Regions from separate parts of the Streptomyces sp. NPDC054796 genome, predicted to be linked through region 4. Evidence: riboswitches for the same ligand, from Rfam matches in the RefSeq annotation. Region 4 holds a riboswitch; each other region holds the start of a gene.
What was found. Region 4 has a riboswitch for cyclic di-AMP ahead of ACWGJ2_RS25380 (transglycosylase family protein). Riboswitches for the same ligand answer to the same signal wherever they lie in the genome.
Positions count from the first base shown of each region.

Region 1: it holds a riboswitch for cyclic di-AMP, as region 4 does, so the genes downstream of both, ACWGJ2_RS15915 (M23 family metallopeptidase) here and ACWGJ2_RS25380 (transglycosylase family protein) in region 4, are expected to answer to the same signal.
Region 2: it holds a riboswitch for cyclic di-AMP, as region 4 does, so the genes downstream of both, ACWGJ2_RS29915 (M23 family metallopeptidase) here and ACWGJ2_RS25380 (transglycosylase family protein) in region 4, are expected to answer to the same signal.
Region 3: it holds a riboswitch for cyclic di-AMP, as region 4 does, so the genes downstream of both, ACWGJ2_RS27235 (NlpC/P60 family protein) here and ACWGJ2_RS25380 (transglycosylase family protein) in region 4, are expected to answer to the same signal.

Region 1 covers NZ_JBSHAO010000016.1:32,940-40,466, forward strand. Annotated here, with positions in the region: gene ACWGJ2_RS15900 (GNAT family N-acetyltransferase) at 1-354, opposite strand, end outside; gene ACWGJ2_RS15905 (HPr family phosphocarrier protein) at 497-781, shown strand; gene ACWGJ2_RS15910 (GntR family transcriptional regulator) at 884-1,585, opposite strand; gene ACWGJ2_RS15915 (M23 family metallopeptidase) at 1,773-2,597, opposite strand; cyclic di-AMP (ydaO/yuaA leader) riboswitch at 2,613-2,770, opposite strand; gene ACWGJ2_RS15920 (M16 family metallopeptidase) at 3,039-4,409, opposite strand; gene ACWGJ2_RS15925 (M16 family metallopeptidase) at 4,451-5,821, opposite strand; gene ACWGJ2_RS15930 (DNA gyrase/topoisomerase IV subunit A) at 6,080-7,527, shown strand, end outside.
Region 2 covers NZ_JBSHAO010000045.1:44,994-52,520, forward strand. Annotated here, with positions in the region: gene ACWGJ2_RS29885 (cold-shock protein) at 1-5, opposite strand, end outside; gene ACWGJ2_RS29890 (DUF3662 domain-containing protein) at 386-877, shown strand; gene ACWGJ2_RS29895 (helix-turn-helix domain-containing protein) at 1,124-1,462, shown strand; gene ACWGJ2_RS29900 (hypothetical protein) at 1,490-1,675, opposite strand; gene ACWGJ2_RS29905 (PP2C family protein-serine/threonine phosphatase) at 1,856-3,115, opposite strand; gene ACWGJ2_RS29910 (PP2C family protein-serine/threonine phosphatase) at 3,454-4,560, shown strand; cyclic di-AMP (ydaO/yuaA leader) riboswitch at 4,887-5,114, shown strand; gene ACWGJ2_RS29915 (M23 family metallopeptidase) at 5,476-6,504, shown strand; gene ACWGJ2_RS29920 (aldo/keto reductase) at 6,975-7,527, shown strand, end outside.
Region 3 covers NZ_JBSHAO010000038.1:12,215-19,741, forward strand. Annotated here, with positions in the region: gene ACWGJ2_RS27225 (M23 family metallopeptidase) at 1-571, shown strand, start outside; gene pcrA (DNA helicase PcrA) at 681-3,218, opposite strand; cyclic di-AMP (ydaO/yuaA leader) riboswitch at 3,524-3,722, shown strand; gene ACWGJ2_RS27235 (NlpC/P60 family protein) at 3,731-4,912, shown strand; gene ACWGJ2_RS27240 (hypothetical protein) at 5,068-5,421, opposite strand; gene ACWGJ2_RS27245 (NlpC/P60 family protein) at 5,805-6,926, shown strand; gene ACWGJ2_RS27250 (hypothetical protein) at 7,085-7,527, opposite strand, start outside.
Region 4 covers NZ_JBSHAO010000033.1:58,950-66,476, reverse strand. Annotated here, with positions in the region: gene ACWGJ2_RS25405 (oxidoreductase) at 53-970, shown strand; gene ACWGJ2_RS25400 (response regulator) at 1,218-2,012, shown strand; gene ACWGJ2_RS25395 (rhodanese-like domain-containing protein) at 2,121-2,735, opposite strand; gene ACWGJ2_RS25390 (metal-sensitive transcriptional regulator) at 2,815-3,114, shown strand; gene ACWGJ2_RS25385 (MBL fold metallo-hydrolase) at 3,199-4,644, opposite strand; cyclic di-AMP (ydaO/yuaA leader) riboswitch at 5,091-5,276, shown strand; gene ACWGJ2_RS25380 (transglycosylase family protein) at 5,391-6,440, shown strand; gene ACWGJ2_RS25375 (alkaline phosphatase PhoX) at 6,829-7,527, shown strand, end outside.

The DNA.
Region 1 (7,527 bases), on a different contig from region 4:
GCGCACGAGGAAGGCGACCTCGGCCTCGTCCGCCGGCGCGGAGGCGGGGCGTCCGGTGCCGTCGATGCGGTCGTAGCGGACGAGGCCGATGAACTCGCCGCCGACGGTGGCGGCCAGGCCGACGCGGTCGACGTAGTCGTGGTGGGTGAAGCGGTGCACGTCGCGGTCGGAGAGCCGGGGGTAGGGCGCGAAGAAGCGGTAGTACTTCGACTCGTCGGAGACCCGTTCGTAGAAGCTCACCAGCCGCTCGGCGTCGTCCGGTGCGATGGGCCTGATCCGGGCCGTGCCGCCGTCGCGCAGGACGACGTCGGCCTCCCAGTGGGTGGGGTAAGCGCGCTCCGACGGGCTCTGCATGGGGTCAGGGTAGGACCTGTGAGCCGGGCTCGCGCCCGTACGTGCGACAGTGCAGGCTGAGGGGGCACGGGAGCAGCTCGCACCGCGTGCGAGACTGGTCTAGACAACAGTTCACAAGCGTCACGATTCGAAGGGCTTCACCATGGTTGAGCGCCGCGTCACCGTCGGCTGGGCCGAGGGCCTGCACGCCCGCCCCGCCTCGATCTTCTGCCGCGCCGCGGCTGCTGCGGGCGTCCCGGTCACCGTGAAGAAGGGCGAGGACGGCACGCCGGTCAACGCCGCTTCCATGCTGGGCGTGCTGGGTCTCGGCGCGGAGGGCGGCGAGGAGATCGTGCTGGCTTCCGAGGCGGATGACGCGGAATCCGCGCTCGACCGTCTGGCGAAGCTCGTCTCCGAGGGCCTCGAAGAACTCCCGGAGACCGTCTGATTCGCACCGTCTGATTCGCTGCCCTCAACGGCAGGAAAAGAGCAGGAGGAATTCACGGGCACACGCCTGTGAATTCCTCCTCTTCTTTGTATACGGGGAGTGTTAAAGAGAATCGCGCGCCGTGTTTACGGAAGGTTTCGTACTCCTCACGGCCGCTTTGCGCGCGGCCCCTTTCGGTACCGGGCGGCGCAGTCTGTGGAGCACCGCGGAACGCTCCACGTGCTGGGCCGTCAGCGCGCGGGCCCGCTCGGCGTCGCCGCGCGCCACCGCGTCGACGATGGCGCCGTACTCCTGCCATACGGTGGCGGCCTGCGCGGGCACGTCCACCGCGTACACCCATGTGATCTTGCGCCGGAGCTGGGTGAGCAGCGTCGTCAGACTGGGGCTGCCGGACGCTTGGGCCAGTGTCTCGTGGAACCAGTCGCCCAGGGAGCGCAGGTCGGAGAGGTGGCCACGGTCCACGCGCTGCTGGCCGAGGCGCACCAGGCCGCGCAGCACCTTGAGGTGGGCCTCGGTGCGCCGCTGCGCCGCGCGCGCCGCGCCCAGCGGCTCCAGCACCGCGCGGATCTCCAGCAGGTCCGCCGCCTCCTGCTCCGTCGGCTCGGCCACGCAGGCGCCCGCGTGTCTGCGCGTCAGCACAAAACCCTCGGACTCCAGCGTGCGCAGCGCCTCGCGCACGGGGACCCGCGAGACTCCGTAACGCCGGGCGAGGAGTTCCTCGGTGAGCCGGGCGCCGGGCGGAAATGCCCCGCTGACGATGTCGTCGCGGATTGCCGTGCAGACCGCGTGCGCGGAAATTCGCATGACTCGAACTGTATTGCAGCCACGTCGAATTTCCGATGGCGAGAGTTCCCCTCACGTGAATACGGCGTGAAAAGGACCCCCGGCCATGTGTCGGCCGGGGGTCCTGATACTCACGGATGCCGCGCGGAGTCGGGTACGGCGCCGGGTTGGGCGTCGGATTCGGCTTCGGTTTCGGTTTCGGTTTCGGTCAGATCTTGACGCCGTGCTGGCGCAGATAGGCGACCGGGTCCATGTCCGAGCCGTAGTCGGGGCCCGTCCGGGCCTCGAAGTGGAGGTGCGGGCCCGAGGAGTTGCCGGTGGAGCCGGAGAGGGCGATCTGCTGGCCCGAGGTGACGGACTGGCCGACAGAGACGCCGATGGACGACAGGTGGCCGTACTGCGTGTACGTGCCGTCCTTGTGCTTGATCACGATGTTGTTGCCGTAGGCGCCGCCGTCGCCCGCCTCCACGACCTCACCGGCCGCGACGGACTTGACCGGGGTGCCCTGGGCCGCGTGGAAGTCGATGCCGGTGTGGCTGCCGGAGGACCACATGCCGCCGCCGGTCTGGTAGCCGGTGGAGACGTAGGAGTTGTCGACGGGGGCGACGTAGCCGTTGAGCGCGGCGCGCTTGGCCTCCGCCTTGCGGGCCGCGCGCTCCTTGGCCTCCTTGGCCTCGCGCTCGCGCTCCGCCTTCTCGGCCGCCGCCTTGCGCTTGGCCTCGTCGGCACGCTTCTTCGCCTCGGCCGCGGCCTTCTTGGCGGCGGCCTCGGCCTTGGCGCGCTCGGCCTCGGCCTGCTGGGCCTCGGCCTGGTCGCCGACGGTCGCGGCGAGGGAACCGCCCAGGTCGATGGCCTGGGTCAGACCGGTGTCGGTGACGGTGGACGCCTCGTCGTTGGCGGCGAGGGCCGGGGACGCGACGGAGCCCACGACGCCGACAGCGGCGAGGCCCGCTATGCCTGCGGCGTTGACGCCCGCACGGCGACGGGCACGGCTCTGCCCACGATGCTTACCGGTGGCACGGATGAACGCCATGATCTGGCGCGACTCCTTTCCTTCCTTCTCGCCTACCGGGTTAGCTGACGGGTTCGGAGCAGGAAGGTCTCCTACGGGCGCCTCGTGCGGGAGGCGTCCGATTCACCCCAAGGGACGTGTGGGTCCCCGGCTCCCCTGGCTCGCGCCGTACGGGGACTCGGCGATCACTGTCCGTCGGCCGCGGCGCGGTCACTTCTGACGAACAGCGGCCACGACGCTAAGACGGGCATCAGCACGGCGCCAAACAGATCCCGTCTTTTGTCGCGCATGCCACACCCAACACCGGGGCAACACAGGTCAAATCAGACAGGGAAAACGGACATGACGCCGAGACATGTGGAGGGCCCGTGAACAGTCGGCCGACTGTTCACGGGCCCTCCATCACATTCCGGGCAACTCCCCGAGCGGCTCCGGCGACGTAGCGCCGGGCGACGCGGCGCCTCAGGTCCCGGAGACCACGCTCACCTCGCCGATGCCCAGCGCCCGCACCGGCTCCGCGATCTGCGAGGCGTCACCCACCAGGACGGTGACCAGGCGGTCGGCCGGGAAGGCGTTCACGACGGCCGCCGTGGCCTCCACGGTGCCCGTCTCGGCCAGCCGCGCGTACATCCGCGCCTGGAAGTCGTCCGGCAGATACTGCTCGACCTGATCGGCGAGAGTGCCCGCGACGGCGGCGGCCGTCTCGTAGCGCAGCGGAGCGACGCCCACGAGGTTCTGCACGGCGACGTCCCGCTCCTCGTCCGTGAGGCCCTCGGCCGCCAGGGTGCGCAGGACCTGCCACAGGTCCTCCAGCGCGGGCCCCGTCACCTCGGTGGCGACCGAGCCGGAGATGGCGAGCATGGCGGCGCCCGTGCCCTCGGGCGCTGAGCGCAGCACCTGGCCGAAGGCGCGCACCCCGTAGGTGTAGCCCTTCTCCTCGCGCAGCACGCGGTCCAGCCGGGAGGTGAGGGTGCCACCGAGGCAGTACGTGCCCAGCACCTGTGCGGGCCAGACGCGGTCGTGCTTGTCCGCGCCGATGCGGCCGATCAGCAACTGCGTCTGCACGGCGCCCGGACGGTCCACGATGATCACGCGGCCCGTGTCGTCCGCGGTGACCGGCGGCACGGGGCGCGGATCGGCCGTCGATCCGGTCCAGGTGCCGAGGGAGTCGGCCAGCGCCTCGTCCAGATCGACGCCTTCGAGGTCGCCGACGACGACGGCGGTGGCCGTCGCGGGGCGCACATGTGCCTCGTAGAAGGCACGGACCGAGGCCGCGTCGATACGGGCGACCGACTCCTCGGTGCCCTGGCGCGGCCGGGACATGCGGGACGCGGCGGGGAACAACTGGTGGGACAGCTCCTTGGCCGCGCGGCGGGCCGGGTTGGCCAGCTCGTGCGGGATCTCGTCCAGCCGGTTGTTGACCAGCCGCTCGACCTCGCCGTCAGGGAAGGCCGGTGCGCGCAGCGCGTCGGCGAGCAGACCGAGCGCCTTGGGCAGCCGGGAGGCGGGGACCTCCAGGGAGACGCGCACGCCCGGGTGGTCGGCGTGCGCGTCCAGGGTGGCGCCGCAGCGCTCCAGCTCGTAGGCGAACTCCTCGGCGTCGTGCTTGTCCGTGCCCTCGGACAGGGCGCGGGCCATGATCGTGGCCACGCCGTCCAGGCCCTCGGGCTCGGCCTCCAGGGGGGCCAGGAGGTTGACCTCCACGGCGACGACCTGCTGGCCCGGGCGGTGGCAGCGCAGCACCGTGAGCCCGTTGGGCAGCGTGCCGCGCTCGGGCGCGGGGAAGGCCCAGGGCCTGGGGCTGCCGCCCCGGGGCTGGGGGTGGAGATCCATGCTCGGGCCTGGCCTCTCTGCGGGGGTGGTCGCGGTGTCGCTCACTGGCCGGGCTCCTCGTCCTGTCCGTCCTCGGCGTTCTCGTTCTCGGCGTTCTCAGCGTTCTCGGCGGCGGGCGCGGTCGGCTCGTAGACCAGCGCGGCGCGGTTGTCCCTGTGCAGCCGCGCCGCCGCCACGGACCGCACCTCCTCCGGCGTGACCTCCAAGACGCGGCCCACGGCGCTCAGCGCGAGCTGGGGATCGCCGAACAGCACGGCGAACCGGCACAGTTCGTCGGCGCGCCCGCCGACCGTCGCGAGCCGGTCCAGCCACTCGCGCTCGAGCTGGGCCTGTGCCCGCTCCATCTCCTCGGGCGTCGGCCCCTCCTGCGCGAAGCGGCTCAGCTCCTCGTCCACCGCCGCCTCGATGGCGGAGATCTCCACGCCGCTCGACGCCTTGACGTCCAGCCAGCCCAGCGAGGGCGCCCCGGCCAGCCGCAGCAGCCCGAAGCCCGCGCCGACGGCCAGCCTGTCGCGCCGCACCAGGCGGTTGTGCAGGCGGGAGGACTCGCCGCCGCCGAGGACGGTCAGCGCGAGGTCGGCCGCGTCGCACTCGCGGGTGCCGTCGTGCGGCAGGCGGTAGGCCGCCATCAGCGCGCGCGAGGGCACCTCCTCCTGGACCACCTGACGCTGGTCCCCGCCCAGCGTCTCGGGGAGGGAGCCGTCGCGCGGCGGCTGCTTGCCCTCGTGGCCCGGAATGGAGCCGAAGTACTTCTCGATCCAGGCCAGCGTCTGCTCCGGATCGATGTCCCCTACGACGGACAGCACGGCATTGTTCGGCGCGTAGTACGTACGGAAGAAGGCGCGCGCGTCCTCCAGGGAGGCCGCGTCCAGATCGGCCATGGAGCCGATCGGGGTGTGGTGGTAAGGGTGGCCCTCGGGATAGACCATGGCGGCCAGCTTCTCGAAGGCGGTGCCGTAAGGCACGTTGTCGTACCGCTGGCGGCGCTCGTTCTTGACGACGTCACGCTGGTTCTCCAGCGATTCCTCGTCCAGCGCCGTGAGCAGGGAGCCCATGCGATCGGCCTCCAGCCAGAGCGCCAGCTCCAGCTCGTGCGCCGGCATGGTCTCGAAATAGTTGGTGCGCTCGAAGCTGGTGGTGCCGTTCAGCGAGCCGCCGGCGCCCTGGACCAGCTCGAAGTGACCGTTGCCCGTCACCTGGGCCGAGCCTTGGAACATGAGGTGTTCGAAGAGGTGGGCCAGCCCTGTGCGGCCCCTCACCTCGTGGCGGGAACCGACGTCGTACCAGAGGCAGACAGCGGCGACCGGGGTGAGATGGTCCTCGGAGAGCACCACGCGCAGGCCGTTGGCCAGCCGGTGCTCGGTCGCTGTCAGCCCGCCGGTGGCAGGCGGGGGCGTGGCCGTGTGACCCATGTGCCTGGAGTCCCTTCGCTCGCGGGAGTTCGTGTCGCGTCGTGTGAAGCGGTTCTGTCACTGTATGCAACCGCACGGACAACGTGCGAAGTTCCCGTACCGTACGCCCATGAACTGGGCTCTCCCACCCGTCACCGCCGGGTCGGGGAGCCCGTTGTCAGCGGCGCGGTCCACAATGGTCGGCGTCGTATCCGCCAGGCCCACAGCGGGTGTCCTCACACCCCCTAGCCCGTACGTACCGAAGGAGCCGCAGCCGCGATGGCCCGCCGCAGTACGAAGACCCCGCAGCCGGACGACTTCGAGGAGCGGATCCTCGACATCGACGTCGTCGATGAGATGCAGGGCTCCTTCCTCGAGTACGCCTACTCGGTCATCTACTCCCGCGCCCTCCCGGACGCCCGTGACGGGATGAAGCCGGTGCACCGCCGCATCCTGTACCAGATGCACGAGATGGGGCTGCGCCCCGACCGCTCGTACGTCAAGTGCGCCCGGGTCGTCGGCGAGGTGATGGGCAAGCTCCACCCGCACGGTGACTCCGCGATCTATGACGCGCTGGTCCGCATGGCCCAGTCCTTCTCGATGCGGCTCCCGCTGGTCGACGGCCACGGCAACTTCGGTTCGCTGGGCAACGACGACCCGCCCGCCGCCATGCGGTACACCGAGTGCCGCTCGGCGCCCGCCGCCGGTCTGATGGTCGAGTCGATCGACGAGGAGACGGTCGATTTCGCGCCCAACTACGACGGCAGCGAGGAGGAGCCGGTAGCCCTCCCGGCCGCGTATCCGAACCTGCTGGTGAACGGCGCCTCGGGCATCGCCGTCGGCATGGCGACGAACATGGCGCCGCACAACCTCGGCGAAGTCATCGCAGCGGCACGGCATCTGATCAAGCACCCGGGCGCCGATCTGGAGACGCTGATGCGCTTCGTGCCGGGGCCCGACCTGCCCACGGGCGGCCGGATCGTCGGCGTCGAGGGCATCAAGGACGCGTACGCGAACGGCCGCGGCTCCTTCAAGATGCGCGCCACGGCGACGGTGGAGCAGGTCACGCCCCGCCGCAAGGGCCTGGTCGTCACCGAGCTGCCCTTCACCGTCGGCCCCGAGAAGGTCGTCTCCAAGATCAAGGACCTGGTCAACGCGAAGAAGCTCCAGGGCATCGCGGACGTCAAGGACCTCACCGACCGCGAGCACGGGCTGCGCCTCGTGATCGAGATCAAGAACGGCTTCCACCCCGAGGCCGTCCTGGAGCAGCTCTACAAGCTGACGCCGATGGAGGAGTCCTTCGGCATCAACAACGTGGCGCTGGTGGACGGCCAGCCGCTCACGCTGGGCCTCAAGGAGCTGCTGGAGGTCTATGTAGACCACCGCTTCCAGGTGGTGCGGCGGCGCAGCGAGTTCCGGCGCACCAAGCGGCGGGACCGGCTGCACCTGGTCGAGGGCCTGCTGGTCGCGCTCCTGGACATCGATGAGGTCATCAGGATCATCAGGTCGAGTGAGAACGCGGCCGAGGCCAAGGCGTCCCTGATCTCCCACTTCGGGCTCAGCGAGATCCAGACGCAGTACATCCTGGACACCCCGCTGCGGCGGCTCACGAAGTTCGACCGCCTGGAGCTGGAAAGCGAGCGCGACCGCCTCAAGGCCGAGATCGAGGAGCTGACGCGGATCCTCGACTCGGACGCGGAGCTGCGCAAGCTGGTCTCCTCCGAGCT
Region 2 (7,527 bases), on a different contig from region 4:
GCCACGTCATATCTCCTTCAGGGCGGTACGCCGGGGCCCGCGATGAGCGGGTTCCTGGTCGCCGCGATGATGCCCTGTCCGGAAAAGTGACCGGCAATACAAAAACGCCTCCAGGGACCGAGAATTCCGGTGAAGGCGTCTGAAGCTTCGGGAACCACAACCGCAACTGACACCGACCGTAGCACGAGGTGAAGGCCCGCGTGCGGTAAATAATTCCGCTCTGTTGGATGCGGTAAAAACACTCCTCGCCAGGCGCGTTGAACCCTTTCCTCGCCGCTACAGGTATTGGCCTGCCCGGAGTGCAGCGTTCCAAGAAGAGCGGTCGCGCGAATGGTTCACCCGTATGGGGGGACATGGCCGGCCCGGGAGCGGGCAGCAGCGGTCGATGGGACGAATCACCAATATTGAACGTGCAATGGAGCGCTGGACATCCACGGCCTGGTCCGTGGTGCGCCGCCCGAAAAGGCAGAAGCCGATGGAGGTGGTGGCGATGCTGCGCCGGGAGTGCGATGTGAACGCCATGATCCTCGGCCGGGGCCGGACGCTGGTGCCCAACCACTTCACCATCGAGCTGCCGTCCTCAAGCCACCGTCGACTCTCCACCAGTGACGATGAGTTGCTTCCGCAGCTCGCTGCCCAGGTGCGCAGCTACGCCGCCGAGCAGCACTACCACTTCGCTGGGCCGGTCACCGTCGCCCTGCACTCGCACTCCGAGTCGGGGCCCGCCCGCTACCGGGTACGCAGTCACCTCACCCCGGCCCGCGCCCCGGCGCCGCCCGTCGACGACTCCACCAGGGCCCTCCCCGTCGTGTCACCCCCGACCACCCGCACCACCGGCCGCGCCTGGCCCCATCTCCGGCGTCCCGCGGGTGCCTGATGGCCCGCCAGGCCACGCCCCTGCCGTCGGCGGGGGCACCTATCTGTACCGGGTGGAGAACCCCGGATGCCCCCTCGGAGAAAATCTGTGATCACGAGAGTAGACATACGGCGGTGCAGGAGGTAGTGTTTCTCTCGTACTCGCAGAGATCGAAAGCGCGGGGCAGATGACGAACTGCCCCGCCCAGGGGCCCTGGTGCCGTAACGGCGCCAGGGCCCCTTGACGCGCGTTTCCCGAGAGGTGCCAGTGGCCGCAGACAACCCCACCCCGTCGAGCAACCTTGACGACGACGACTACCCCGCCTACACCATGGGCCGTGCCGCCGACATGCTCGGCACCACGCCCGCCTTCCTGCGTGCCCTCGGCGAAGCCAAGCTGATCGTGCCGCTGCGTTCGGAGGGCGGACACCGCCGCTACTCCCGCTATCAACTGCGGCTCGCCACCCGGGCCCGCGAACTGGTCGACCAGGGAACCTCCATCGAGGCCGCCTGCCGCATCATCATCCTCGAAGACCAGCTCGAAGAGGCAAAGCGCATCAACGTCGAATACCGCCGTGCCGCATCCCAGGACGCCACCGGAGACTGACCCGACGGTTCCCGGGGGGCGGGCGGCTCATGAGACCGCGCCGCCCGGGGACGCGGTGACCAGTCGCAGTGCCCGCCCGCCGACGAGGGGTGCGGTGAGGATGACGGTGCGGCCCTCGTGCTCCAGGGCCTTGCCGATACGGGCATGGCGGGCATGCCACCAGCGCCGGGGCGCGAGGAGTGCGGACGCGCAGTCGCGTGTCCCGCCGTCCACCGCGATCCGTTCGCCCTTCTCGCGCAGGCGCAGGGGGTGGCATGCGTGTGCGGTGAGGAGGATGGCGCACGACGGGGCCCGCGAGGTCGTCGAGGGGCACGCCCCCCGATCTGACCGGTCCCGGTACCGGCCGGTGACTTCGCACGATCCCTGACCGGGCTGACCGGGTGCGCGGCCCGCTCAGTAGGCGGCCGTCGGCCCGAGTGGCTCGGCTGGTCCGGGTGGCTCGGGTGACGGGAGGCGGCGGAGGACCACGACGACCATGTCGTCGCCGATCGTCGGCGCCCACCGGGCCACGTCGTCCTGGAGGAACGTGACGATCTCGGCCGGGACGGCGCCCCGCCCCTCGAAGCAGCCGGGGCCGCCGGGGCCGCCGGACCCGCCGGGCTCGTCGGCGGGGCGGCAGAAGTGGTCGTTCAGCCGTTGCCGCAGCGGATAGAACGCGCCGTCACGGCCGCGTGCCTCGGTCACCCCGTCGGAGTACGCCACCAGCATGTCGCCGACGGGCATCGGGAACCCCTCGGCGCGCTCCGTCCCCTCGGACAGGTCGCCGAGTCCCAGCGGCAGCCCTGGGGTGGCGGTCAGCGGGGTCGCGCCGTCGGGGGCGAGGCGCAGCAGGGGCGGGTGGCCGCGATCGAGCACCCGGACCTCCTCCGCGTCCCCGGGGAACTCCATCAGCACGGCGGTGGCGAACAGTTCGTCGTCCGGGCCCGTGTCCCCCGGCAGCGCGCCGTCCCCCGGCGGTCCCGCGCCGCCGGGCACCGTCGCGTCCTCGCGGTCCAGCGCCATCGCCATCTCGATACGGTCGGCGACCTCGGCCAGATCCTCGCAGGTCACGGCCGCCTCGCGGAAGGAGGCCATGATCGTGGCGACGGTGCCCGTCGCGCCGATGCCCTTGCCGCGTACGTCGCCGACGAGCACGCGTACGCCGTACGGGGTCTGCCGGACGCTGTAGAGGTCGCCGCCGATCAGGGCCTCGTCGTCGGCTGCCCGGTAGAAGCCCGCCACGCGGACGGGCCCGATCCGCTCGGGCAGGGGCCGCAGCAGCGCGAGCTGCGCCGCCTGGGCCACCGCGCGGACCTGGGTGAGTTGGCGCACCGTCCGCTCGCGCGCCACGGACAGCAGCGTGACGAGCCCCGCGACGACGAGCAGGGTGACGAGGGAGCCCACGATGTGCGGGTTGTAGGCGGAGCCCTGGCTGATGTCGAGCACGGCCAGCACCAGCACGCACAGGGCGCCCACCGCTGCGGTGCCGAGGGGGCGGTAGAGGAGCGCGGCCAGCAGGACTGCGGCGCTGAGCAGCGAGCCGAAGAAGTACTTCGGGGGCGCCGCCTCCTCCAGGGTCACGGCCAGCACGATCAGTACGGGCGGCAGCAGCCCGAACCAGGCGGGCGGCCACTTCGGGGCGCGGAGGTGCACGACGGCTCTGCCGGTTCCCACGCGCGCCGCTCCCTTCCGCCCCGTACCGCTCGCCGCTCGCCGTCCGCCTCGCGCGGGGCCCCGCCGCGAGCCCCGCCTCCAGTGGAACGTGCCGGGGCGCCGGGCGCTCACGGAGTGCGGCGAACGTGTGGCGGCGCCCTCAGCTGTCGACCCGGCCGGGGGGCCGCAAGGGGGGAGCGATTGGAGCAGGTCAAGTGGCCGAGCGCGTCATCACGAGTCAGATTGGGACAGTGGCGGACCAGAGAGCGGGCAGGGGCAGGGGCAGCGGAAAGGACGGGAGGCACGGGAGGCACGGGAAGGGCCGAAGGAGCAGGACCAGCGGCAGCCGCAGGGAGACCGTGCTCGCCGAAGGCCCCGTCGGCGGCTCCGGCAGGCGCTGCATCCCCTTCCTCCTGTTGCCCCTCCTGATGCTCGCCCTCGGCATCGTCCTGAGCGCCACCACCTTCTCCGAGATCACGGGCGCCCCCTTCTTCGCCGCCGCGCCGCTGGTGACAGCGCCCTTCTGCACTCGTCGGGCGACGATCGGCACGGGGCTCATAGCCACCGCCCTCTTCGCGGCGCTGCTCCTGCTGGACGGCTCGTCGGACCTTCTCGAAGTCTCGATGCGCACTCTCACTGTCGCCACCGTCTCCGCGCTCGCCGTCTTCATCAGCGGCATCGTGCGCCGTAGCGGCGCGGCCCTGGACTCCGCGCGGATCATCGCGGAGGCGGCCCAGCGCGCTGTGCTGCCGCTGCCGCCTCCGCGCATCGGACGGCTGGAGTTCGCGGCGCGCTACAAGGCCGCGCAGACCGGCGCCCGTATCGGCGGGGACCTCTACGCGGTCCAGGAGACCCCGCACGGGACCCGGATGCTCGTCGGGGACGTGCGGGGGAAGGGGCTCGGGGCCGTGGAGGCGGTCGTCATCGTCATCGGCGCGTTCCGTGAGGCGGCCGAGCAGGAGGACACGCTGGAGGCGGTCGCGGGCCGCCTGGAGGGCGCGCTGCGGCGCGAGGGGGACCGCAGGAGGGGGCTCGACCAGTACGAGGGGTTCACGACGGCCGTCCTCGTCGAGGTGCCCGCCGAGGACCCGGGCGTGCTCCGCGTCGTGAACCGCGGCCACCCGGCGCCGCTGCTGCTGAAGTCCGACGGGTTCCCCAGCTACATCGAGCCCAGGGTCCCCGCGCTGCCGCTGGGGATGCCCGAGCTGGGCGAGTGGCCCGACCGCGCGGACGAGGTGCCCTTCCCGCCCGGCGCGCATCTCCTGCTCTACACGGACGGCCTGTCCGAGGCGCGGGGCGAGGGGAGCGGCGTCTTCTACGAGCCCTCGCGCCGCCTGGCCGGGTGCGCCTTCGACGGTCCGGACGGGCTGCTGGACGCGCTGGTCGCGGACGTGGAGGCGTACACGGGCGGACGGATCACGGACGACATGGCGCTGCTGGTGGCGCGGCGCAGGGGGAGGACGTGACGCCGACGTGAAGACGGAGAAGGAGGGGAAGTGAAGACGAGGCGGGGACGGGAGGGGGGAGTTGTGGAGCGGTTCAAGACAGCTTTCCAGCCTGATGTTTCGTCACTCTCCGCGATCCGGCGCCCCAATTCGGGTAATTCCTGCCCCTGATTGCCCCTGTCTGCCCGGGAAAGTGCAGGGCAACGGCGACTACGAATTCACCGGAACAGCTTGGAATTCGGCCCGCGACTCTATTAACGTTCGATAACGCAGCGCGGTCGTCACAGCCGTCACGAGAGTCGGCACCGTGCGCCGTCGCCGAATCCCGTACGTGCGTCAACGCGAGTCACCACTCGACGCGAAGCGCACCGAGGGAACCGGGGAACCACCACTTCTCGGCCGTCGTCAGCCGTCGGCGAGGGGGGTCTCTCACCGGTCGGCCCACACCGGGGCCGCCCTCCGAGGGATGGGGTGAATCGGACTCTCCCGCCCATGTTCCATGTGCGGGCGCTTCCGTAGGAGACCTTCCTGCTCCGAACCCGTCAGCTAACCCGGTAGGCGAGAAGGAAGGAAAGGAGTGCGCCCCCCGTGGCGTCCAAGAGGCATGCCCCCGAGGCCTCGTACGAGCCGTCCTTCGGCGGTTCACCGTCGTACGGCGCGTCCTACGACAGCCGGCCGCCCCACGGCGGCGACCACTTCGGCCACGGCTACGGCTTTGGCCAAGACCACGGCACACCCGGCTACGGCCACGGCACATTCGACGCGTACGGCAACTACGACGCGCTGGGCCGTCCCGACGCGCTCGCCCCGTCCGGCTCCCATGTCCCGGCCGGTGCTCATGTCCCGCCCGGCACCCGGAACTTCGACACGCAGACCTTCGACACGCAGACGTTCGAGGCCCCGCCCTTCGAAGCCCCGGCCTTCGACGCCCAGGCGGTGCCCGTCCCGGACGTCTACGGCCCCGCGCGTGACGGTGGCGACGAGGACGGCGACGACGCGTTCGACGAGTGGAACCCCACCGAGGACTCCGTCCGTCCCGTCCGCGGTCGGCACCGCGTGGGCAAGCAGCGCGGCGGCGGCATGGCCCGCAGCGGCGCGGTGCTCGGCGTCGGCATGATCGCCGCCGTCGGCGCGGGCGGCATGGCCACCGCCAAGGACAAGGACCCGGCCGCGATATCCATGCCGGACCTGGCCTCCGCTGCCGACTCCGTGCAGGACCTCCCCGGCGTCGGCGGCCTCCTCGCGGGCGGCGCGGACGACGCGGAGGCCGTCGCCGCCGTCCAGGCGCCCCTGAGCCAGGCGGGCCTGTCCGAGGAGGACGCGGCGGCTGGCCGTACGGACGCGGGCGAGGCACTGCGCGCCCGCATCCTCGCGCAGGCCGAGTCCCAGCAGGCCGAGGCGGACGCGGCGGCGCGCGAGGCCGCCTCCCAGGCCGCCGCGGCCAAGGCGGCGACGGCAGCCGCCAAGGAGGCCAAGGAAGAGCGCAAGGAAGAGGCCGAGGCCAAGAAGAAGGCCGAGGAGGAGAAGCGCCGCAAGGCGGAGGCGGCCCGCCTCGCCAAGCTCGCCAAGAGCTACACGCTCCCGGTCTCCTCGTACCAGCTCTCCGCGGGCTTCGGCTCCTCCGGCGGCATGTGGCAGAACGACCACACGGGCCAGGACTTCGCGTCCCCCACCGGCACTCCGGTCAAGGCCATCCACACGGGCACCATCAAGGAAGCGGGCTGGGCCGGTTCGTACGGCTACCGCATCGTGCTGGAGCTGGACGACGGCACCGAGCTGTGGTTCTGCCACCTGTCCTCGATGACGAAGTCCGCAGGCGACAAGGTCAGCACCGGCGACGTCATCGGCCGCGTCGGCTCCACAGGCAACTCCTCGGGGCCGCATCTGCACGTCGAGGTCAGGCCCGGTGGCGGTGACCCGGTCGATCCGCTGGCGTGGCTGAGGGGCAAGGGCCTCAGCGTCTGACGGGGTGCCGCTGACGGGGTTCCGTTGACGCGGCTCTGCTGACGCCGTTCCGTCGACGTGGGTCCGGGTTGGGAGCCCGGACCAGTGGTACCCGGTCGCCTCGGGCGGGCGGCGCACCACACAGCACCCCGCGCACTCGGGTCGCCCCCGCCCACTCACGACCACGCCGCCGCCTCGCACCGCCGAGGCGGGCGCACGCACCACTCGCCCCTGGCCCCCGTGGCCCTCGGCACAGCACGAGGAGGGGACGAGGCGGCGGCGAACGGGGCCCTTCGGCCGGTCCTCCGGCCGGGCCCCCGCCCAGGACCCGGCGGCTCTGGTGGACCACCCCCCGACACCAGGGCCGTCGGCCTGCGCTTCCGTCCCGGCGGAGTTACGGTCCACGTATGGCTGACACACACAACTCGGACAACTCCGCGACCAGCGCGAACCCGAGCGGGGCGGCAGGCGGAACGGCGAGCGGGACGGCCATGCCTGACCTGACCCGCGAGCGCCGCCCCCTCGGCGGGCTCTCCGTCTCACCGCTCTGCCTCGGCGGCAACGTCTTCGGCTGGACGGCCGACGAACCCGGCTCCTTCGCCGTGCTCGACGCCTACACCGCGCACGGCGGCAACTTCATCGACACCGCCGACGTCTACTCGGCCTGGGTCGAGGGCAACTCGGGCGGCGAGTCCGAGACCGTCCTCGGCAACTGGCTGGCCGAGCGCGGCAGCCGCGTCCGCGACGAGATCGTCCTCGCCACCAAGGTGGGCGCCCACCCCGAGTACAAGGGCCTCGCGGCGCGCACGGTCAAGAGCGCGGTGGAGGAGTCGCTGCGCCGTCTCCGTACCGACCACATCGACCTCCTCTACACGCACTACGACGACGAGAGCGTCGAGGTCTCCGAGATCATCACGGCGCTGGACGACCTCGTCCGCTCCGGCAAGGTCCGCGAGATCGCCGCGTCGAACATCACGCCGGCCAGGCTGGACGCGTCGCTCGCCTTCAGCGAGGAGTTCGGCCTCGCGCGGTACGTGGGACTCC
Region 3 (7,527 bases), on a different contig from region 4:
CAAGCCGTCGGCCGCCAACGACAAGCTCGACACCCAGCTCGCCGGACTCTCCGCCGACGCCGACGACTTCGCCGACCGCGCCAACCGCACCCAGGAGCGCATCGACCTCAAGAAGCGTCAGGAGGAGGAGCGCAAGCGCAAGGCCGAGGAGGCCGCGCGCAAGGAGGCGGCACGCCCCAAGTTCGCGCTCCCCGTCGAGCAGCACGGGCTCAGCGCGCGCTACGGCTCGGCGGGCGTCAACTGGATGTCGATCCACACCGGCATCGACTTCCCCGTCAGCTACGGCACCCCCGTCAAGGCCGCCACCGACGGCACCGTCAGCACCAAGTGGGACATGTCCTACGGCAACATGGCCGTCGTCACGGCGAAGGACGGCACGGAGACCTGGTACTGCCACCTCAGCAGCACCAAGATCCGGTCCGGCGAGGTCAAGGCCGGTGAAACGATCGCCTACTCCGGCAACTCCGGCAACTCCACCGGGCCGCACCTCCACTTCGAGGTACGCCCCGGCGGCGGCTCCGCCGTGGACCCGCTGCCCTGGCTCCGCGCCAAGGGCCTCGACCCCACGTAGACCTCACGGCGCGTAGACCGTTCCCTAGCGGCTGCCGTCACGGAGAACGCCGTACGGCCGGCCGCGAGGGCGCCGTCGTCCGTCGCCGACAACACCCTCGCCGTCGCCGCTACAGCTTCTCGACCGGCGCGTACCGCAGCAGCAGCCGCTTGGGCTTCTCACCGCCGAAGTCGACGGTGGCCTCGGCGCTGTCGCCGCTGCCCTTGACCTCGACCACCGTGCCCAGGCCGAAGCTGTCGTGCGTGACCCTGTCCCCCACCGCCAGCGAGACCGTGGGGCGGTCCTTGGCGCGGCGCGTCGCGAAGCCGCTCGGGCCGCCGCGCCGGGCCGCCGTGGACGACGAGAGCGAGGCGCCGATGCCCGAGCCGATCGCGGCGCCCGCGCCCGACCCTGGGCCCATCGCCGCGCCCATGGAGGCGCCCGTGCGCTTCCAGTCCAGGAAGGAGTCCGGGATCTCCTCCAGGAAGCGGGACTGCGGGTTGTACGAGGGCTGGCCCCAGGCGCTGCGCATGGTGGAGCGCGTCAGATAGAGCCGTTCGCGGGCGCGCGTGATGCCCACGTAGGCGAGACGGCGCTCCTCCTCCAGCTCCTTGGTGTTGCCCAGGGCGCGCATGTGCGGGAAGACGCCGTCCTCCATGCCCGTCAGGAAGACGACGGGGAACTCCAGGCCCTTCGCCGTGTGCAGCGTCATCAGCGTGATGACGCCGGTGGCCTCGCCGTTCTCGCCCTCCTCGTCGTCCGGGATCTGGTCCGAGTCGGCGACGAGCGCGACCTGCTCCAGGAAATCGGCCAGCGTGCCCGGCTCGTCCTCGCCGCGCTCCTGCTCGAACTCCAGCGCTACGGCGGCGAGTTCCTGGAGGTTCTCGATGCGGGTCTCGTCCTGCGGGTCCGTGGACGCTTGCAGCTCGGCCAGATAGCCCGTCTGCTCCAGCACCGCTTCCAGCACCGTGGCCGGGCCCGCGCCGGACTCGACGATGGTGCGCAGCTCCTCCATCAGCGTGTTGAACCGCTTCACGGCGTTCGCCGAGCGGGCCGCCATGCCGTACGCCTCGTCGACGCGGACCAGGGCCTGCGGGAAGGTGATCTTCTCGCGGAGCGCCAGCGCGTCGATCATCGCCTCGGCGCGGTCACCGATGCCGCGCTTCGGGGTGTTGAGGATGCGGCGCATGGAGACCGAGTCCTCGGGGTTGGCGAGGACGCGCAGATAGGCCAGCACATCGCGGACCTCCCTGCGCTCGTAGAAGCGGACGCCGCCGACGACCTTGTACGGGAGGCCGACGCGGATGAAGACCTCTTCGAAGACACGGGACTGCGCGTTCGTGCGGTAGAAGACCGCGACATCGCCCGCGCGCGCGTCGCCCGCGTCCGTGAGGCGGTCGATCTCGTCCGCGATGAACTGTGCTTCGTCGTGCTCGGTGTCCGCGACGTAGCCCGTGATGCGGGCGCCCGCTCCGGCCTGGGTCCACAGATTCTTGGGGCGCCGGTTCTCGTTCCGCTCGATGACGGCGTTGGCGGCGCTGAGGATGGTCTGCGTGGAGCGGTAGTTCTGCTCCAGGAGGATGGTGGTGGCGTCCGGGTAGTCCTCCTCGAACTGGAGGATGTTGCGGATGGTGGCGCCCCGGAACGCGTAGATCGACTGGTCCGCGTCGCCGACGACGCACAGCTCGGCCCGCTCGACGGCGCCCGCGCCCGCACCCGCGTCCACACCCGTATCCGTGTCCGCGCTGCCGCTGGCGCCCGTGCCCACCAGCTCGCGCACCAGCGTGTACTGCGCGTGGTTGGTGTCCTGATACTCGTCCACCAGCACGTGCCGGAAGCGGCGGTGATAGTGCTCCGCCACGTCAGGGAACGCCTGGAGGAGGTGGACGGTCGTCATGATGATGTCGTCGAAGTCCAGGGCGTTGGCCTCGCGCAGCCGTGCCTGGTACATCGCGTACGCCTCGGCGAGGGTCTTCTCGAAACCGTCCGTGGCCTGGGCCGCGAAGTCCTCCTCGTCGATCAGTTCGTTCTTCAGGTTCGAGACCTTGGCGCTGAACGACTTCGGCGGGAACCGCTTCGGGTCCAGGTCCAGATCGCGGCAGACCAGGGCCATGAGGCGCTTGGAGTCCGCCGCGTCATAGATCGAGAACGACGAGGTGAAGCCCAGTTTCTTGTGCTCGCGGCGCAGGATGCGCACGCACGCGCTGTGGAAGGTGGACACCCACATCGACTGCGCACGCGGCCCGACCAGCTCCGCGACGCGCTCCTTCATCTCGCCGGCGGCCTTGTTGGTGAAGGTGATCGCGAGGATCTGGCCCGGGTGGACCCCGCGCGCGCCCAGCAGATGGGCGATGCGGTGGGTGAGCACCCGGGTCTTGCCCGAGCCCGCCCCGGCGACGATGAGCAGCGGGGAGCCGCTGTGCACGACGGCGGCGCGCTGCTGCTCGTTCATGCCCTCCAGCAGCGCGTCCGTGTCCACCACGGTGCGGGGCGAGCCGCCGCGGTGATACGCGTCACGCGCGGCTGCCGCGCCCCCGGCGAAGGTGCCCGCGAAGAGATCGTCCGGGATCTCCTCCTCCGGGTGCTGATCCTCGGGGGGAGGCGGAGGCGGGTCCTCGGTCTTGGGATCGAGGTTCGCCAGGAAGCTGTCGTCGAAGAGGCTGCTCATCGTCGTCCGAGTCTAGGCGGCCCCACCGACAGACCTCCGTGCGTCCCGGGAATCGCCCCCGGAATCGCCCCGGAAATCCGTGCCCCGGTGCGGGTGCGCGGGCTCGTCGACGGCCCCGTTGCGACGGCCTCGTACCCGCGACGCACCGGCCCCGTACGCCCATACCGGACGGATACCGCACCAATCCCGCACGGGTAACGAAGAGATATCGGACGTATCCCTCACCAGCCTTCACAGGAACGGCACACCTTCGCTACCGTGCCGTGCCAGGCAGCCCGCACCCCCGTCGGCGACAGCGTCGGCACGGGCGGCCACCGCCGAGTCCGGCCGCAGGGCCGGAGCCGGGGACCCACTCGCGTACGCCGCGCGACCACCGCGTGCCCGCGTGCCACCCGGGGTGAATCGGCCCGTACGCGCCGCGTGAGCGGAGCGCTCCGGTCCGTAGGGCAGCCTTCCGACGCCCGAACCCGTCAGCTAACCCGGTAGGCGGTTCACGGAAGGAGTCGTCGGCCTTGGCGTCGCATCGCAAGCCGCGCACCCGCGTACTGCACTCCGCAGCCTCCAAGCGGGGCGTCATCGGTGTCACCACCGCGGCCCTCGCGTCCGTCACCCTGCTCTCCCAGGGCGCGACCGCCTCGCCCTCGGACGACGGCGGGGGCGGCGGCGGACGGCAGTCGGTCGAAGAGGTCAAGCAGAAGGTCGACAAGCTCTACCAGCAGGCGGGAGCCTCGACGCAGAAGTACAACGCGGCCAAGGAGAAGACCGACGCGCAGCGCGAGAAGACCGACGGCATGCTGGACGAGGTCGCCGAGCGCACCGACAAGCTGAACGAGTCGCGCCGTGTCCTCGGCAACTTCGCCGCCGCGCAGTACCGCACGGGCGGCATCTCGCAGACCGCGACGCTGCTGCTGACCGAGGACCCGCAGAGCTTCTTCGCGCAGACGCACCTGCTGGACCGCATGACCGGCCGCCAGAAGGAGGCCGTCGACGACTACGAGAAGCGGCAGAAGGCGGCCACCGAGAAGCGCGCCGAGGCGACGCGCGAGCTGGAATCGCTCTCCTCTTCACAGAAGGAGCTGAAGGAGAGCAAGCGCGAGGTGCAGTCGAAGCTGGCCGAGGCGCGGCAGTTGCTGTCGAAGCTGACCGCCAAGGAGAAGGCGCGGCTGGCGCAGATCGAGCGCGAGAAGCGGGCCGAGGCCCGGCGCGAGGCGGCCGAGCGGGCGGCGGCGGAGCGACGTGAGGCGGCCGAGCGCCAGAAGCGGGAACAGGGCGACGGGTCCGGTTCCTCCGAGGGCTCGGGCTCCGGTTCCGGTTCGGGTTCCGGTTCGTCGGGCGGCTCGTACTCGGCCAAGGCCGCGAAGGTGATCGACTTCGCCAAGCAGCAGCTCGGCAAGCCCTACGTGTGGGGCGCGACGGGACCCAACTCGTACGACTGCTCGGGGCTCACTCAGGACGCCTGGAAGAGCGCGGGGATATCCCTGCCCCGGACCACGTACGACCAGGTGAAGGTCGGCACGCGGGTCGCCAAGTCGGACCTGCGCCCCGGTGACCTGGTCTTCTTCTACGACGACGTCAGCCACGTCGGCATCTACGTGGGCGGCGGACAGATGATCCACGCCTCGAAGCCGGGCGACGACGTGAAGTACGAGGCGATCGACTACATGCCGTTCCACTCGGGGGTGCGGCCCGCCTGAAGCGGAGCGTTCGACGGGAGTACGCCGACGGGGCGCGGAGGCACCAGCGGGTGCGCCGCGCCCCTTCGCGCGCCCGGGGCGGCCCGGGGCGCGCGGATCGTCCGGGGCGGCCGGGGCGGCCGGGGCGGCCGGATCGAGGAACTACGCGCCGCCGTTCACGTCCACAGCACCGCGATGAAGATGTTGACGGTCGTCAGGGCGCCGACCGTGCCCAGCAGCGCTGACGGGACCTTCTCCTCGTCCCTCTTCACGTAGACCAGCCCCAGGATCACCACCAGCAGCGCCAGCTTGATCCCGATCTTGACGTTGTTCACGGGCTGGTCGTCCGCCTGGTTGAGGCCGACGAGGACGATGCCCGTCGCGAGCATGGTCAGCGCGCCGTGCAGCATGCCCGGCAGCATCCGCGCCGTGCCGGAGCGCAGGGCACCCATCTGGAAGAAGAAGCCGCCCAGCAGGGCCGCGATGCCCACGATGTGCAGGCAGACGAAGAGGTTGATGAGGACGTCCATGGCCCGGAGCGTAGCCCGGCCCGTAGCACCGCCCGACGGCCAGGGTGCGCCGATCGCCCGCATCGGTCACGGTCTCGCCGGTTCCCGTTCCGTAGCGGGCGCCCCCGTTCACGCCCGCACGCGCCGCATGGACGAAAGCGGACAGTCTCGGGCAGTCCCGGTCAACCCCACACCTCGCCGCACGGGGCAGGTTTAGCGTCCTCGTCCAGGTGGCCGGGTCCGCCCCGTGCGAGGCCCGGCCACCCCGCCGAGATCCGGCGGCGGCTCGTCCCCCCTGTGCGGGTCCGCCGCCGGATCCCCACCTCGACGGACGTACGGGCGTCGCACGCGACGCCGCACGGTGTACGGCCGCGACGCGACGCGAAGGAAGTGACGGCCGCACCATGGCCTCGCACCGAAAACCCAAGCCCCGCCCCCTCACCGGATCCGCAGCGCGCACGGCGCTCACCCTCGCGCTCGCCGCCGCCGCGAGCACCACCGCGTTCCAGGGCTCGGGCCACGCCGACCCCCGTCCCGGCTCCACCGCCCAGGTGAAGGCGAAGGTCGACAAGCTGCACCACGAGGCCGAGAAGGCCACCGAGGCGTACAACGGCGCGAAGGAGAAGGCCGACGAGGCGGCGGAGGAGCTGGAGGAACTGCGCGACCAGGCGGCGCGCAAGCAGGAGCGGCTGAACGCGACGCGGGACGCGCTGGGCGCGCACGCGGCGGCCGAGTACCGGAGCGGCGGCGTCGACCCGTCGCTCCAGCTCGCGCTCTCCTCCTCCCCCGAGAACTACCTCGACCGCGCGGCCGTCGCCGAGCGCGCGGGCGCGCGGCAGGCCGACTCCGTGCGGCGCGTCGGCGAGCAGGCGCGCGGCGTGCGGCAGCTCCGGGAGGAGGCGGCCGGGACGGCCGCCTCCCTCAAGAGCGCGGCGGACAGCGCGCGGCGCCACAAGCGCACCGTTCAGAGCAAGCTCAGGGAGGCGGAGAGGCTGCTGGACCGGCTGACGCCGGAGAAGCGGGCCGAGGTGCTGGGCGACGACGGTCACGGCGGTGCGCCCGACGGCCCTGACGGTTCCGACGGTTCCGACGGGACGGCGCGGGCCGACCGCTCGGGCAGCGGCTCGGGCGGCGGCGCCCGTGAGGCCACAGCACCTGCCACGGGCGTGGCCCCCGACTCGCGCGCCGCCCGTGCCGTCTCCTTCGCGCGGGGCGCGCTGGGCAAGCCGTACGTGTGGGGCGCAACGGGACCCGACGCGTACGACTGCTCCGGGCTCACCCAGGCCGCGTGGAAGGCGGCCGGCGTCTCGCTGCCGCGCACCACGTACACGCAGATCGAAGCGGGCCGCCGCATCCCCCGGTCAGGGCTGGCGCCCGGTGACCTGGTCTTCTTCTACGGCAGCGTCAGCCATGTCGGGCTCTACATCGGCGAAGGGCGGATGATCCACGCCCCGCGCCCCGGCGCGCCGGTACGGATCGCCCCGATCGACGAAATGCCCTTCTCCGGAGCGACCCGCCCGGCGTGAACGGGACGGTCCCGCCCCGCCCGCCAGGGGCACCGGGAGGCCCACCTCGCCGCGTAAGCGCTCCGCGACGAGGGCCGCCCCGCCAGGGGCGCGGGGGGGGGCTGCGCGACCAGCCACCGCGCACCCGCAGCCCGTGAAGCACACTCAGGGGCACACACTCACGCGCTCGGCGCTCCGAAGTACCCCTGCCCCTGCTGCTGCCCCTGAACGGGCTGTTGCCCGACAGGCGGTGCCCCGTACGCCTGCGGCGGCACGGGCGCCCCGGTGCCGAACGGGTTCGCGTGGCCCGGGAGTTGCGCCCCCGGCGGGAGATAGCGGCTGCGGCCGTTCTCGTCGCGTACGCGCGCGAAGCCCGCCGTCTCAAGGCGGGCCGCGAAGTTCGCGTTGCGCTGCCGCGTCCACAAGAAGCCCGCGCCGAGGAGCAGCATCAGCAGGACGTAGCCGATGACGCCGTAGACGAGCGCGTCGTCCTGTAGCGCGTCCCGCACCACGCCGAGCACCATCATCACGGTGAGCCCCACCGCCCCGGCCAGCATCCGCTTCTCGGCGCTCTTGCCGGTCAGGTCGAAGTTGATGCGGGCCTTGAGGAGTTCGAGGTGGT
Region 4 (7,527 bases):
CGCCGCGTCGGCGGCCTCCCCCCGTGCAGTCGCTGCGCCTACCCTGACCCGCATGGGCTGGACGGCGCGCAGCATTCCGGATCAGAAGGGCCGCACCGTCGTCGTGACCGGTGCCAACAGCGGGCTGGGATATGTGACAGCACGGGAGTTGGCCCGGCGCGGCGCTCGGGTGGTGATGGCCTGCCGCGATGTGCGACGGGGCCAGGAGGCGCGGGGCCGGCTCCAGATGGAGGTGCCGGAGGCGGCTGCCGAGTTCAGAGAGCTGGACCTCGCCGATCTCTCCTCGGTGCGGGCCTTCACCGAGTCGCTGCCCTGCGCGCGCGTCGATCTGCTCGTCAACAACGCCGGTCTGATGGCCGTGCCGTACGCGCGCACGGCGGACGGCTTCGAGACCCAGTTCGGCGTGAACCACCTGGGCCACTTCGCGCTGACGGGGCTGCTGCTGGAGCGGCTGCTGGCCGCGCCTGGCCCGCGCGTGATCTCCGTTTCGAGCGCGATGCACGCGCTGGCCAACATCGACATAGCGGACCTGAACAGCGAGCGTCGCTACCGGCGCTGGCTCGCCTACGCGGCCTCGAAGTCCGCGAATCTGCTGTTCGTGCACGAGCTGGCCCGTCGCGCCGACCGCAAGGGCGTGCCCCTGATCGCCGCCGCCGCGCACCCGGGCTACGCGTCGACGGAGCTTCAGACCAAGGGCCCGCGTCTGGCCGGGCGGCGGGCCACGGAGCTGTTCATGCGGGCCGGTGGCGTGCTGGTGGCCACCTCGGCCGAGCAGGGCGCGTCCCCGACGCTGTACGCGGCGACCTCCCCCGAGGTGCGGGGCGACTCCTTCACGGGCCCGCGCTTCCTCGGGCTGCGGGGCGGGCCCGGCCCGTCGTGGCGCGCGCCGTGGACCCGTAACGACGTGGCGGCCGAGCGGCTGTGGGCCGCGTCGGAGCAGCTCACGGGGGTCACCTACGGGGCGCTGTGACGCGGGTGCGGCGTGCGGGAGCGTTTCTGGGACCACGGTGGCCGACGCGGTGATCGGCGCGACGGCCGACGCGGTGGCCGGATCGTTGCGCCGCCGCACGGGCGCGGGGCCCGTACGGCCCGGTGGACGGGCCCCGGGGGGCCTTGCGGGCGTGCGCTACCGTGGCCTGAAAGGCCCTGGACGGCCCCGCTCACCAGGGCCGCTGGGCCGACGGGGCCACCGGCGGCCACCGGGGAAGGAGAGGCCAGTGATCCGCGTCCTTGTCGTCGACGACGACTTCATGGTCGCCCGGCTGCACAGCACCCTGGTCGAGCGCGAGCCCGGCTTCGCCGTCGCGGGCGTGGCCCACAGCGGCGCCGAGGCGCTGACGGCCGTGCGCGAGCTGGCCCCCGATCTGGTGCTGCTCGACATCTACCTCCCGGACATCCCCGGCCTGGAGGTCCTGCGCGAGCTGCGCGGCGGCGGGGCCCCCGAGGGCGGTCCCGACGTGCTGGTCGTCACGGCCGCGCGGGACGCGGGAACGGTACGGGGCGCGCAGCGCGGCGGAGCCGTGCAGTACATCATCAAGCCCTTCGAGGGGCAGTTGCTCCAGGAGCGGCTGCGGCAGTACGCGGAGCGCCGCAAGGAGCTGGCGGCCCTGGCGGCTCCGGGCCAGGACGACGTGGACCGCCTCTTCGGCGGCGCCGGCGGTGCTGGCGGCGCGCTGGGCGCGGGCGCGACCCAGGGCCACGGCGGCGGGCGGACGCCCGCCTCGCTGCCGAAGGGGCTCACGGAGCAGACGGCGGCGCTCGTCAGGGACGCGCTCGACGCGGGCGTGGAGGGCGAGGGCGTCTCGGCCTCCGAGTGCGCCGAGCGCAGCGGGCTGTCGCGGGTGAGCGCGCGCCGCTATCTGGAGCACTTCGTGGCGACGGGCAGCGCCCGCGTCACCCTCCGCTACGGCACCACGGGCCGCCCCGAGCGCCGCTACCACCGCGAGGGCCGCCCCCCGGCCCCGGCACACGGCCCCGGCGCCCCCGGCACGGAGCGGCACGGCTCCGCCTGAGAGCCTCGCCTGAGAGCCCCTTCGAAGAACCCCGACGGAGAACTCCGCTGGAGAACCCCGCCGGAGAACTCCGCCCGGCATCGGCTACGGGCCGGGCCCGGTCGGGAGTCAGTCGGCGGTCAGCCGGGCCAGGGTCGCGTCGAGGTCCGCTGCGCGTCCGCCGCGCCTGTTGTGCGGGAGCCTGCCGAGCAGCGCGGCCATGCCGCAGGTGTCGGTGAGCGCGGAGAAGACCAGCCCGGCCCCGATCGCGGCGGAGAGCCAGCGCGCGCCCGGCAGCACGAGGTCGACGAGCAGGCCCAGCAGCACGAGGGAGCCCGCCGCCAGCCGCACCTGGCGTTCCATGGCCCAGGTCGCGCGGCCCGCCTCCGGCCTGTCCACCTCGTGGCCCTCGGCGGTCCAGGCGCTGGTGCCGCCAGTGAGGGTGGCCAGCCGGGAGGCGGCTATCCCGCCGTCGGCCAGGGCGCCGACGGCCTTGGCCGAGCGCGCCCCGGAGGCGCAGACCATGAGCAGGGGGCGCCGCCCGGCCGCGTGCCGCAGCGCGGGCAGGGCGCGGTCGAGCCGGTCGAGGGGGACGTTGTGGGCGCCGGGCAGGTGTCCGGAGGCGTACTCGCCGGGAGCGCGTACGTCGACGACGGTGAACTCGTCCAGGCGCGGGCGCGCCTGCCCGGGAGCCAGGGCGGCGGAGGACACGGCGGTGGAGGTGGAGGAGGGAGGGGTGGTCACAGGAGGGTCCTTCGTGTTCGGTGGCACCGGCTCCGCCGGGGGTACGCTATACCCCAGAGGGTATACGTGAGGAGAAGCCGTGGATCTTGAACTGGCGGCCGACGACCTGAAGACGGTCCTCAACCGGCTGCGCAGGGCACAGGGTCAGATCGCCGGGATCATCCGGATGATCGAGGAGGGCAGGGACTGCGAGGACGTGATCACACAGCTCGCGGCCGTCTCGCGCGCGCTGGACAAGGCCGGTTTCGCGATCATCGCCACCGGCCTCCAGCGCTGTCTCGCGGAGCCGGGTGCCGATGGCGAGGACGGCGCCGTCCAGGCGGCCGACCGCGAGCAGATGCGGGCCCGTCTGGAGAAGCTCTTCCTCTCCCTGGCCTGACCGGGCGCGGACCCGCGACCAGCGGCGGAGCCGGGACCGGGACCGGGACCGGCCCCGCACCCCGGCCCCGGGCTACGGCCGCCCCTACGCACCCGCACCCGTAGCCCCGTCACTCGAACCGTCGCCCGAACCGTCGCCCCGCACCCAGTCCTCGGCCCGGAAGGCGTCGTCGACGGCGACCACGTCGCGGCCCATGGCGGCCAGCATCGAGGCGGCGACGGCGGCGCGCATCCCGCTCGCGCAGTGCACCCACACCACGCCGGGCGGCACCTCGTCGGCGCGGCCGTGCACCTCGTGGACGGGGAGGTGGACCGAGCCCTCGACGTGGCCCTTCGCGCGCTCGGACGCGCGGCGCACGTCGAGCACCACGGTCCCCTCGCCGCCGTCCCGTTCCCTGGCCGCAGCCAGGTCGGCGAAGTCGGCGCGCGGGAAGGAGTGCGGGCGCTCACCCGCACGCAGCCAGGAGGACGGGCCTCCGGTCGCCGCCGCTGCCGGGCGGTCGATGCCGACGCGGGCCAGCTCGCGCTGCGCCGCCGCGATCTGCCCGGGGGTCTCGGCGAGCAGGGTGACGGGCTTGCCCCAGGGGATCAGCCAGGCGAGATACGTGGCGAGCTTGCCGTCGCCCTCGAAGTTGAACGCGCCCGCGAGGTGCCCCTCGGAGAACGCCACCCGTGAGCGCAGGTCCACCACCCACTCGCCCTCGGCCAGGCGCCGCGCGAGGTCGTGCGCGTCGGCGGTGCGGGGCGGGGTGAGGTCCAGGGGCGCCGGGCCCGAGGCGTTGGCCGGGGCCATGTGCGTGTAGTAGGCGGGCACGTCCTCCAGCCCGGCGAGCACGTCCTTGACAAAGTCGTCCACGTCGCGGGTGAGCGCGTCGTTGTGCGCGCGTTCCTCGCCGATCGTCGTGGAGTCGGCCGAGCCGTCGGAGCCCCCGGAGCCCCCGGAGCTCGTGCCGGAGCCGCCGGAGGAGCAGAAGCTGCCGAAGCCGTGGGTGGGCAGGACGCGCACATCGTCGGCCAGTTCGTCGGCCAGCCGGTGCGCCGAGGCGTGCTGGGCGCGGGCGAGCGGCTCGGTCAGCCGGGGTTCGACCAGGTCGGGGCGGCCCGTGGAACCGATGAGCAGGGAGCCGCCGGTGAAGGCCAGCACGGCGCGGCCGTTCTCCTCCAGCGCGTAGGAGGTGTGGTGCGGGGTGTGGCCCGGGGTGGCGAGGGCCCGCAGTGTCAGGCCCGCGCCGGCGTCGACCGTCGCGGTGTCGCCGTCGCGCACGGGCACGCGGGCGAAGGCGACGTGCGCCTCGGCGGGGACGAGATAGCGGGCGCCGGTGACGCGGGCCAGTTCCAGGCCGCCGCTGATGTAGTCGTTGTGCACATGGGTCTCCGCGACGAGACCGACGCGCACGCCTCTGCGTGCCGCCGCCGCGAGCACGCGGTCGATGTCGCGGGGCGGGTCCACGACGACGGCCTCCGCCGCGCCGCCCGCCAGATAGCCGCGGTTGCCCAGGCCCTCGGTCCCGATGGTGTCGACGAAGAACACGGCCGACCCTCTCCTCTCCGCTCTCCGTTCGCTCCGGTCTCCCGGACCGACTCGTTCATGTACCCCCCGGGGTATCCATCATCGACCGTAACACGGGTACCCCAGGGGGTATTCCGCACACGCCCGGCATCGCGCCGAGTGCCCCCGCGCGAGCCGGAAATGACGTGACGCGTTCCACAGGAGGTGCGTGAGGAGCGACACAGGAAGGCAAGATCGAAAGGGTTCCGGTTTTGACGCGGACGCGGCACGCGTGTTTCGAATGCCCTGCGCACAGCGTTCTCTTACGGACTTATTCGACACTCCGTACGAGAAATGCGCGGGTCCCCACATGGCTCTCCTTCCCTGGCTTTAGTTGTCCCCGCGAATTCCATCTGTTTACGGTGCATCCGCCATCGCACGTCCCATGCGGTGGCCCGTGACCGGGACGCCGAATCCTGCCGCCCGGTCAGCGGAAATCACCCGACCCAAGGGCGGCAGGAGCGGGGGAACCACAGGTAAGTGCCGCGTCGCGGAAACGCGACCGGCTTGGGGTGAAGCCCCCTCGCGCACATGCCACGGGCATGTGCACAGGTGGCCGGGCAACTCCAGCCCGAATCCGACAGCTCACCTCGCAGGCGTAGGAGAGGAACACTTCTGTGTTTGCACGCGAAAGCGTTAACCGACAGTCCAATGGCCGTAACGCGCGGCGCATTTCCCGCGTCTCGCTCGCTCTCGCCGCAGGTGGCGCGGGTATCGCCCTTCCGCTGATGGGCGCCGCGAACGCGCACGCCGCCGACGTCAGCACCTGGGACAAGGTCGCCCAGTGCGAGTCGGGCGGCGACTGGTCCATCAACACCGGAAACGGCTATTACGGCGGCGTCCAGTTCGACAAGAGCACCTGGGACGCCTACGGCGGTTCGCAGTACGCGCCGACCGCCGACAAGGCCACCAAGGACCAGCAGATAGCCATCGCCGAGAAGGTGCTCGCCAAGCAGGGTCCGGGCGCCTGGCCCAACTGCGGCCCCAAGGCCGGGCTGAGCCAGAACAGCGGCTCCCCCGACGTGAACCCCGACTCCGGTTCCGACGACTCCGCGACGAAGTCCGCGCAGCCGCAGCAGACCGAGCAGCAGAGCAAGCCCCAGGGCGGCTCGGGCTCGTACACCGTCGCGAGCGGCGACACCCTCGCCAAGATCGCCAAGTCCGAGGGCGTCGAGGGCGGCTGGAAGAAGCTGTACGAGGCCAACCGCCAGACCGTCGGCGGCGACCCGAACGTCATCATTCCGGGCCAGAAGCTGACCCTCTCCGGTTCCGCCTCCGGCTCCGGTTCCGGCGACGAGGTGAAGACGCAGCCGCAGGGCGGCGCCTCCAAGACCGCCGAGACCTCCGGCTCCGACGACGGCCAGTCCGCTTCCAGCGACTACGTCAAGCCGGTCGACGCGGGCACCAGCACCCCGTACAAGGCGTCCGGCGGCTCCTGGTCCAGCGGCAGCCACACCGGCGTCGACTTCTCCGCCTCCTCCGGCACCCCGGTGAAGTCGGTCACCTCCGGCACCGTCGTCTCGGCGGACTGGGGCGGCGCCTACGGCAACGAGGTCGTCATCAAGAACGACGACGGCAAGTACACCCAGTACGGCCACCTGACCTCCTCCTCCGTCCAGCCCGGCCAGCAGGTCGACGCCGGCGAGCAGATCGCCGTCTCCGGCTCGACCGGCAACAGCACCGGCCCGCACCTGCACTTCGAGGTCCGCACCGGTCCCGACTACGGCTCCGACATCGACCCCGTGAGCTACCTCCAGTCGCACGGTCTCTCCGTCTGAGGCGTTCCCTCCCCTACGCCCGCGACGGTCCGGAGGGCGCGGGCCACACGCGCCCTCCGGACAGCGGCAGGCGAAGCCACACCGATGCCCGGTGTCCCCTCCAGGGACGCCGGGCATCCGGCGTTCCCGGGCCTTCCCCGCCGCCCGGCCGCGCCTCCGGTTCACGGGGAGTTGTGGCGCCGGTCACGCCCGAGCGCTAGGTTCCACCCCGCCCGGACCGGACCGTCCCGTACCGGCGGTACCGGCAGCACGGGCGGTACGGGCCGCACCCGCACCCGCACCCGCACCCGCAAGGCACCAAGGCACACGCACCGCACGCACCACCGCTCTCCCCGGCGGACGCAACGCCGCCGGGCACCGCAGCACCGCAGACCCGAGTGGAGTGACCGTGGAACGTGGAGTGACCGTGGAACGCCGTGACTTCCGGCGTCGTACCTTCCTGCGCGCGGCCGTGCTCACCGGCTCGGCCGCCGTCTTCGGCGGCACGCTGTGGCGCGGCGCCGCGCACGCCGACCCGGCGCAGCCGGGCACGGGCCCGTACGGGGCACTCGGCCCCGCAGACGCGAACGGCGTCCAGTTGCCGCAGTCCTTCACGAGCAGGGTGATCGCGCGATCGGGCCAGGTGGTCTCCGGCACCTCGTACACCTGGCACCCGGCGCCCGACGGCGGCGCCTGCTTCGCCGACAGCGGCGGCGGCTGGATCTACGTCTCCAACTCCGAGGTCGCCCTCACCGGCGGCGCGAGCGCCGTGCGTTTCTCGTCCTCTGGCGCGGTGACGGGCGCGTACCGCGTGCTCAGCAACACGAGCGTGAACTGCGCGGGCGGCCGGACCCCGTGGAACACCTGGCTCTCCTGCGAGGAGATCGACCGCGGCTACGTCTACGAGACCGACCCGTGGGGCGCCGAGGCCGCCGTGCGCAGGAGCGCGATGGGCCGCTTCAAGCACGAGGCCGCTGCCGCCGATCCCGACCGCCGCGTCGTCTATCTCACCGAGGACGAGAGCGACGGCTGCCTCTACCGCTTCCGACCGGCCACGTGGGGCGACCTGTCGGCGGGCACGCTGGAGGTGCTGACCATGGGCAGCGGC